DNA from 2 places in the Paraburkholderia sp. GAS448 genome. Region 1 is predicted to be linked to the other one. Evidence: predicted binding sites of a transcription regulator. Region 1 holds the regulator's gene; the other holds the start of a gene.
What was found. Region 1 encodes FNR, which switches genes on or off when oxygen is low (the NO sensors DNR and NnrR bind a similar motif). Its sites were predicted from a motif close to TTGATNNNNATCAA; they were not measured.

Region 1 (4,420 bases):
CGATGAAAGCCAGCGCGTCGTCATCTTCAATCCGATGGCCGAGCGGCTGTTCGGCTGCTCGGCGATGGATGCGATCGGCTCGCCGCTCTCCCGGTTCATCCCCGAGCGGTTTCGTGCCGCCCATGCGCGGCACGTCGACCAGTTCGGCGTGACCGGGGTATCGGATCGCCAGATGGGCCGGCAGCGTGTGCTGTTCGGATTGCGGGCGAACGGCGAGGAATTCCCGATCGAAGCGTCGATTTCGCAGATTCGCGACGCGACCGGCAAGCTGTACACGGTGATGCTGCGCGACGTGACGGAACGCGTCAAAGCCGACAATGCCCAGAAGCGCTCACGCGAAGAACTGCGCGAACTGTCCGCGAACCTTCAGAATGTGCGTGAAGAGGAAAAAACCCGCATCGCCCGCGAGTTGCACGATGATCTCGGCCAGCAGTTGACGGCGCTGAAAATGGATCTCTCGTCGGTCGAGATGGCGCTCACCGCTGATCCCGCCTTAAGGCCCGAAATTTTCAGGCAGTTGCACGGCATGCGCCGGCTGATCGACGCGACGGTCGCATCCGTCCGGCGGATCGCCGCCGACCTGCGGCCGGTGATGCTGGATGACCTCGGCCTGATTCCGGCAATCGAATGGCTCGCCAGCGATTTCACGAGCCGTTACGGCATCGACGTCGAACGCCGCATCGAAACCGGCGAGACCCGCTTCACGCGCGACGGCGCGACGGCGTTGTTCCGCATCGTGCAGGAAGCGCTGACCAACGTCGCGAAGCATGCCGACGCTACACTCGTCATGCTGACAATGCGCATCGAGGACGCGTCCTGTGTGCTGCGGATCGTCGACAACGGACACGGCGCGGGCGAGCGCGATACGCGGGCGGAGAAGTCCTTTGGCCTGCTGGGCATCCGCGAGCGGGTGCATATGCTGGGCGGGTCCGTCGAAATCGACACAGCGAACGGGAAAGGCTTCGCGATCACGGTCACGTTCCCGCTACAGGCGATAAAACTCGAAGAGGACCCGCCATGACGAAGGTGCTGATCGCCGACGACCACACGCTGGTGCGTGATGGCCTGCGGCATATCCTGCAGAACGCAAGCGGCTTCGAGGTGGTCGGCGAGGCAAACGACGGCGCGAGCACGATCGCGCTGATCCGCGGCACGCAAGCCCACGTGCTGGTGCTCGACCTGTCGATGCCCGGCCGCAACGGCGTCGAACTCATCAGGCAGATCAAGGACGAAAAGCCTGCCTTGCGCATCCTCGTGCTGACCATGCATGCGGAACAGCAATATGCGGTGCGTGCCTTCAAGGCTGGCGCGTCAGGCTATCTGACGAAGGAAAGCGCCAGCGCCGAACTGGTCTCGGCGGTCACGAAGGTCGCAAGCGGCGGCGTCTACGTGAGCCTTGCGATGGCGGAGCAGTTTGCGCAGAGTCTCAACGAACCGGTCGATACGCTGCCGCATCAGCGTCTGTCGGACCGGGAGTTCGATGTGTTCCGACGCATTGCGGCCGGCCAGACGATCTCCGAAATCGCCCTGGAGCTGTGTGTCAGCGCGAAGACAGTCAGCACCTACAAGACCCGCATCCTTGAAAAGATGCAGATGCCGCACGAAGCCGCGCTCGTGCGCTATGCGGTGCGCCACAAGCTTTTCGGCGAGGACGACGAGATCTGATTGCCGTGGGTACCGGCGTGGTTTGGCTGCCGCGCTGCCCGAGCAACCGGGACGCTTCCAAAGCGGCATTGATCGGTCCTCTTTTGTAGGCATTTCCCTACACACCTTCCGCGCCGCCTACGCCAACTTCATACACGGACGATTTGTTTTCGGGTCGGTGCCTCCCATACTGCAGCGCATGACCTGCGATATTCCCGATAACGCGAACGCGTCGTTTCGCACCGCCTGCATGGCCTTCGGAGCGCACGACTTCTTCGACAGATCCAGCGAGTTCGAGCTGACCCGCGACACGATCGAGCACATTGCGCGCGAGCATTTCGCTCGCACCACCCAGGAACGAGGAGCACATCATGTCTGACGTAGCCGACTACCCCGTCGCCGCGCCGGTTGCCCTGCCCGCAGCGCCGGTATCGCCCGCACCCTGGGTAGCCAGCGCCGCAAACAGCGCCCTGCGGCCGGCCGCGCGCTGCTCGACCTGCGCGATGCGCGCGGTCTGCATGCCGCAAGGCCTCTCACTGCTCGAACTGCAACGACTCGACGCGATCATCTGCTCGACGCGCATGGTCAGGCAGGCAGAGGCGCTCTATCGCGCGGGCGATGCTTTCCAGAGCATCTACGCGGTGCACGCAGGGTCGTTCAAGACCGTCGTCATGCATCGCGACGGACGCGAGCAGGTGACGGGATTTCATCTCGCGGGCGATGCGCTCGGTCTGGATGGCGTGAGCACGGGCCATCACAGCTTCGATGCGATCGCCATCGAAGACAGCAACGTCTGCATCATCCCGTTTCACCTGCTCGAATCGTTGTGCCGGGAGGTCAAGGGCATTCAGCAGCACGTGCACCGGATGATGAGCAGCGAGATCGTCCGCGAATCCGTCCTGATGATGCTGCTCGGCACGATGTCGGCCGAGCAGCGCGTCGCAGCTTTCCTGCTCAATCTGTCGGCCCGGCTCAAGGCTCGCGGCTACTCGTCGGCGGAGTTCAACCTGCGGATGACGCGCGAGGAAATCGGCAGCTATCTCGGCATGAAACTCGAAACCGTCAGCCGCATGTTCTCGAAATTCCAGCGGGAAGGACTGGTCGATGCGCGCGGCAAACAGATTCGCATCCTCGATCCGGAAGGACTCGAGCGGGTTTGAGCCTGTTTGTACGCGTCGAGTGACCTCCTGCGATACACGGCGATATCCAGCGGCACGTCGACGCGAAACCGGCAGACGCGCCATCCGGGCGGCGAAGCGTCCGTCCGCTTCTGCGTCACCTCATCGACAGGACTGCCGCGCCGGCCAGCCGTCCCTCACGCAGGTCTGAGAGTGCCCGGTTGGCGTCGCCAAGCGGATAGGGCGTTGTCGTAATGACAAGGCGCTTCTCGCCCGCCAGCTTCATGAAAGCCGCGCCGTCTTCACGCGTCAGGTTCGCCACCGACACGACGCGCCGCTCGCCCCACAAGAACGCGTATGGAAACGACGGAATGTCGCTCATGTGAATTCCGCCGCACACGACGATGCCGCCCTTCGCCACCGCCTTGAGCGCAACCGGCACCAGCGCGCCCACCGGGGCGAAGAGCAGCGCGGCGTCGAGTTCCTCCGGCGGCTCGTCGCCGCTGCTGCCGGCCCAGCTCGCCCCGAGGCTCAGCGCGAGTTGCTGCGCGGCGGTGTCTCCCGCGCGGGTGAAAGCATAGACCGTGCGCCCCTCGTGACGCGCAACCTGTGCGACGATATGCGCGGCCGCCCCAAAGCCGTAAATGCCGATGCGCCTCGCGTCACCCGCCATCTTCAAGGTCCTGTAGCCGATCAGGCCCGCGCACAGCAGCGGCGCGGCTTCCACATCGGAGTACTGAGGCGGCAGGTGAAAGCAGTAACGGCTGTCCGCCACTGTACGTTCTGCGTAGCCGCCATCGATCGTGTAGCCCGTGAAACCCGGGTCGTCGCAGAGATTTTCGTGGTGTGAATGGCAATAACGGCAGTGTCCGCAGGTGCGCCCCACCCACGGCACGCCGACACGATCGCCCACGGCGAAACCGTCGACACCCGCGCCGAGCCCGGCGACCGTGCCGACGATCTCGTGACCGGGAATCACCGGTCGCTTCGGATCGGTCAGTTCGCCGTCGACCACATGCAGATCCGTGCGGCAAATCCCGCAGGCGTGGATATCGATCAGCAGCTGCCCCGCAGACGGCATCGGGTCGGATACGTCCATCTCGCGTAGCAGCGCCGAGTTGCCGTCGAATACCATCGCCCGCATGGTTCGCCTCCTGAACGGCCTGCCTGAATGGCCTGCCTCAGCGGTTTGTCCGCACCCCAGAAAGGCGCGCTGCGCCAGCGGCCGCGGCGACCGCCCGGGGAAATTCACTGGCAGAACCTGAAAAACCCGCTATGCAGAAGCACCGGCTTGCCTTCGACTTCCTTCAACATCCGCTCAGCCGAATGTTCGATTGCGGACCGGTGTGCTTCGAACGCGCTGAGCAGATCGTCTTCGCGCAGCGACGCCGCGCCGAAATGATCTTCAAGCGCCTCTGCCGTCACGGCGCATTGAACCCGCTTGCCGTCTACCACAGCCGTAAAGGCAACCACGAGATCCCTCGCGCAATACTCTGGCATTTCCGGCGGAAAATGAATATGCATGACCCTCGCCTCGCACTATGCGTGGCCCTGTGACGCGCCAGCGGTTCGGCCCGGACACCGGCCATGCTGCATGGCGAGGCCGCCGTCGCCACGCGCGACGTGCGCCTTCATACAGCATAGCCCGCCGGTGCTGC
Region 2 (4,420 bases), on a different contig from region 1:
TTCTCCTTCGCGACCTCTAGAACCGCTTGCCAGTCGGTCGCCACGACGTCCGCACCGGGGGCCGCCTTGGCGATAGCGATTCCGAATACCCCGTGCCCGGCCGCAATGTCGAGCACGCGCTTCGGCGCCGTCGGCCATGTGCTCACTTGTTGTGCTATGTCCTGTGCGGTTTGCGTCACGAAGGGCACCATCGCGCGCGCGAATTTCACCCAGACGGGATTGTCGGGGGCCATGTTGCCCAGCCCCACGGATCCTCCATTGCGAACGAACGCAACCGGGTCCTCCAGCCACAGTGTCGTCATTTCGGGCGCCGCGATAAAATCCACAATGCTTCCCATCCAGGCCGGCGAGGAACTCGTAAGGAACGCGGAAGTCGAGGGTGTCAATCGATAGCGCCCCACCTCTTTCTGCAGGAACCCCTGCACTGTCAGGTAGTCGCACAGCATGCGCACACCGCGCTCGGAGGCCTGCACACGCTTGGATATGAGCTCCAGCTCGCCGTTCTCACTCGCGATCGCGGTGAACAGATCGAGCGCAAGCGCGGCTTTCATCGCAGCCGTCTTCTGATATCCGCTTACGGCATCTACGAAGGCGTCTGGAGAGATGTCATCCATAGTCAAAGTCCTTTCGCGAGATATCCTGCAAACAGAATTCAAACCGAGTCTTTCCTGGTGAAAGATCGGGGATCAACGCGCGGCTCTTCCGCACGAGCAGGTAGGATAGTACTCCCGGTTGCTTATGATGAGCCGCTAGCCGACGAACGGCTTCACGGGACGGGCCTTCGGTCGTGAGAGGCAGCTAGCGGCCAAGAAGGGCCCTTCGGGTTGGGCCGGTGAACGTCTGCTGATAAGCTGCAAGCTGTCTTCTCGGGACTTGCGCCAGATAATTTGTGGACTTGTTTGCGGGTGCAGACCTTTCTGTGGCCAAGCCCTCACGGTGGTGGGACCAGTCCAGCTACCTGATACCCCTGAACTGAGTTCTCACTGGTGCTGCATTAGACGCTCGGCGCGCACCTCAAGCATGCCGCCGGCATCCGCGCCGACTCCCCGCGGTTAGTCAGTCAGCAACCAATCGCCGGTGCTGGCGTGCCCGATCAATGCCCGGAGTCGAAGGTCATTCATCCGCTTGTCGCAGATAGAACGCGTCGAGAAACTCGTTCATCAGTGCCGCTATGTCATCCACTTTTTCATCAAGTGCAAAGTGGCCTGCGTCGAGCAGATGGACTTGCGCATTTGGCAAATCACGCTGGTAGGCAGCAGCTCCGGCCGCAATGAAGGATCTGTCGTAGCGTCCCCACAGGATGAGCGCGGGAGGCTGTTGCGTTCTCATCCATTCTTGCCAAGCTCCATAGGCCGCCACGTTCGTACGGTAGTCATAAAGCAGCGCGGCCTGGATTTCAGACTGGCCCGGACGATTGAGAAACGCGTACTCGTCCGTCCAGGTGTCCGGGCTGTAGCGTTCGGGGTTCGGGCTCTCACCGTCGTGACGATATTTTGTACTTTCGAACGATGTGAACGCGGTGAACACTTCTGGACGCGCGGCAGGATCAGCCCAGTACTCCTTGATGGCCGTCCACTTTTGCCCGAGACTTTCCTCGTGGCTATTGGCGTTCTGGATCACTAGCGCTTCAAGACGCTCGGGATGTGCCAGCATGATTCGGAATCCGATCGGACCACCGTAGTCCTGCAGATAAAAGCTGTAACGGTCGATGCGAAGCTGTTCGAGTAGGCCATCGATCGTCTCGGCGAGGTGATCGAACGTGTAGGCGAACTGCGAAGGCGGCGGTGCGTCGCTGTGGCCGAAGCCAGGATAGTCCGGTGCGATAAGGTGGTAGTGTGTCGCGAGCAGCGGAATGAGACTATCAAACATCCGCGACGACGACGGAAACCCGTGAAGAAGCACGATGGTTGGTGCGTCTTTGGGCCCCGCCTCTCGATAGAAGACGCCAACACCTTTAACTTCCGCTCGGTGATAAGTGAGGGTCGATGAGGACGATCCGCTCGGATCAGTCCTGCGTGGGCGGGAATCGGTAGGCGGACTCTTTGTATTCATGGTGACTCCGTTATTAGGCAACGTTGGAGCGGCAAGTTAAGTCTGCGCCCTTCATTCCTTCGAAGCAGACGACATTGCTCGTCAGTGCGCGACATCAGATGGCGATGTCAAGGCTACGGCGCAATTGAATCAGATCAGCCCGCAATTGTTCAAATGACTGACGGTTGATGCCGGTGGCCGTTTGAGGGGGCGAAGTGATGTCATACTTGCAACAATTGGCTGACTGCGTCGCACCGCTACGCAAGGCGAGCATGGGCGTGCTTTTGGTGCTCCTTGTCATTGCTGTGTTCGGCGTCCCGTTCTTCGCGGAACCGGGCCTGATAGGCCGTATTGCGCAAGACATGATGCTCTCGCTGGTCCTCCTGGTCGGCGTGGTATCGGCAACAGAGCGACCTAGAGCCTTCCTGCTGATCGCCCCGGTCGCTCTCCTTGCCATTGTCGTGCGTTGGGCCAGTTGGTTAGTTCAGGCCAATCTCACACTGGAAATACGTGACGCCACCACGCTCGCTGCGGTCGCGCTGATTAGCGTAACCATTGGAATGAATGTGTTCGGCCCAGGCAAGGTGACATTTGACCGGATCCACGGAGCTATTGCTCTTTATATATTGGTAGGCGTGGCTTGGGCCCAAGCTTACCAACTCGTCAGTATCCTCGTTCCCAAGGCATTCTATAGTGCGTCCCTCCACACAAATTCACTGGATCGCTCGACCTGGATCTATTTCAGTTTTGTCACGTTGACCACAGCAGGTTAAGGCGACATTCTGCCCGTCGCGCCTCAGGCGAGATCACTCACGAATCTTGAGGCGCTAGTTGGCCAGCTCTATCCTGCTATCGTGCTCGCGCGAATTGTGTCATTGCACTTAGGGGGCGGTGAATCCGGCTCATCCAAATCCTGACGGGATAGTCCGCGCGATCCCATTTTTCAAAGGATGACATACGTATGGGCCCGCGGCGGCGTAGCATACTTTTCTGATCACCGGGCTCATGCTAAGAGCCTGTGGCCGCTGTGCATTCCATTGCCGCCCTTACCTGAATGACGGTTCGACTGGGTCGGGTATCGCCCATCGGTGGAGGTAGTTTCCTAGAACCAGTTGCTACCTTTCGACACTTCGGGTCTCGCCTGCAAACCCGTTTGGCAACGTTTTCATCGGTCAGAGTGGCACGCGAGATGCGAAGAGATCGAGTCTTTCATTACGACTCTTTGTGTTGCACGATCACATGAGCCGTGAGCGTTCGGCCCTTCCAGAATACGGCGTGCACACGCGGTTGCAGGTGACGCAGCAAATTCGCGCCCACGTTGTCGAATCCGAGCAAAACTGCGGGACTTCGGCCCGTTCCAGCCAACCGCTCTATCGTATCGAAACGTGGAAACCCATAGCCGCACAGGAATTCCATGATTTCATTATCGGTGGTATCGGTTTCGACATTGGCTATCCAGAATATGGCCATAGTGACGTCCTCCGGAGCATAGCCTTTACCTCGTCTCATTGTAGACGGTAAGCCGCGTACTATGGCGACAAGCGTCGCTTGCCGACGCATGGTCTCGCGAGACGCTTATATCAGGCCCAGCGGCGGCGTTAGTCGGCAGGCGCGATGGCAACGTTAGGCACCAGCACGCGTCCGAATGGCCGCTGTACTTTTGGAAGCAGCCGCCGTAGTTGCACCAGACCGGACCGAGCGGCAGAAACGGGTCGGCTACGGTCCTCCGCGCGATGCGCGGTTTGGGAGTTCGGGCGTTCGGCGTCATCGGGCAGAATTCGGCCAGGAGCCGCCCGCAGCGGATTGACAAACATTCCCTTTCGGGCGACCGGAGATCTTCGGAAAGGAGACATTTGCGCCGATTCCCGTGTCGCGGGCACATCTGCCATACAGACCATTCTCCGTTTTTCGATAGGGGCCAGCCGCGATGTCTGTTTCTGCGTGCCGCGAACTGGCGCAATCGACGCCACGCCATGCTTTCCCTCGGATCCCAGAGAAGCGAATCGCGCGTAGGTGGCAAGCGGTGCGCTCCGTTGCGCCGACATGCGACCAAGGTCCAATAGCAGCGTTGCCACTGGTCATATATGATCTATCTGTGGATGGCAGCCGTTGATCGTGACGTCGTCCCGGGAACGCGCCTGATCCTGCCGGACGGCGGCAAGCCGCGTTGCGGGGACTCGCGGAACCCTTTACCGGACACACTGTGCGGCGCGTTCGTCCCATGACCGGTAGCCGGCGCGAACTATTGGACCAAGATTCCTATACCCCGTGACCGAGCTCACTGATACGCTGGGTCAATCACGTCGCGGTTCCCACTCCGATCGCGCCGTGCATCGTCGCTGTCGCCGGCCAGTCATGTAGACCTGACCATGAGGGGTCCATTCATCCA

Region 2: the regulator FNR is predicted to act here: its motif matches at 2,177-2,190, upstream of P3T23_RS33010 (potassium channel family protein).

The regions. Positions count from the first base shown of each region.
Region 1 is NZ_JBNDKT010000008.1:39,894-44,313, forward strand. It holds gene P3T23_RS16820 (PAS domain S-box protein) at 1-1,021, shown strand, start outside; gene P3T23_RS16825 (response regulator) at 1,018-1,665, shown strand; gene P3T23_RS16830 (hypothetical protein) at 1,688-2,023, shown strand; gene fnr (fumarate/nitrate reduction transcriptional regulator Fnr) at 2,016-2,804, shown strand; gene P3T23_RS16840 (zinc-dependent alcohol dehydrogenase family protein) at 2,920-3,906, opposite strand; gene P3T23_RS16845 (DUF1488 domain-containing protein) at 4,011-4,286, opposite strand.
Region 2 is NZ_JBNDKT010000025.1:3,090-7,509, reverse strand. It holds gene P3T23_RS33020 (class I SAM-dependent methyltransferase) at 1-614, opposite strand, end outside; gene P3T23_RS33015 (alpha/beta fold hydrolase) at 1,114-2,052, opposite strand; gene P3T23_RS33010 (potassium channel family protein) at 2,250-2,804, shown strand; gene P3T23_RS33005 (RNA-binding protein) at 3,244-3,501, opposite strand; gene P3T23_RS33000 (transporter) at 4,401-4,420, shown strand, end outside.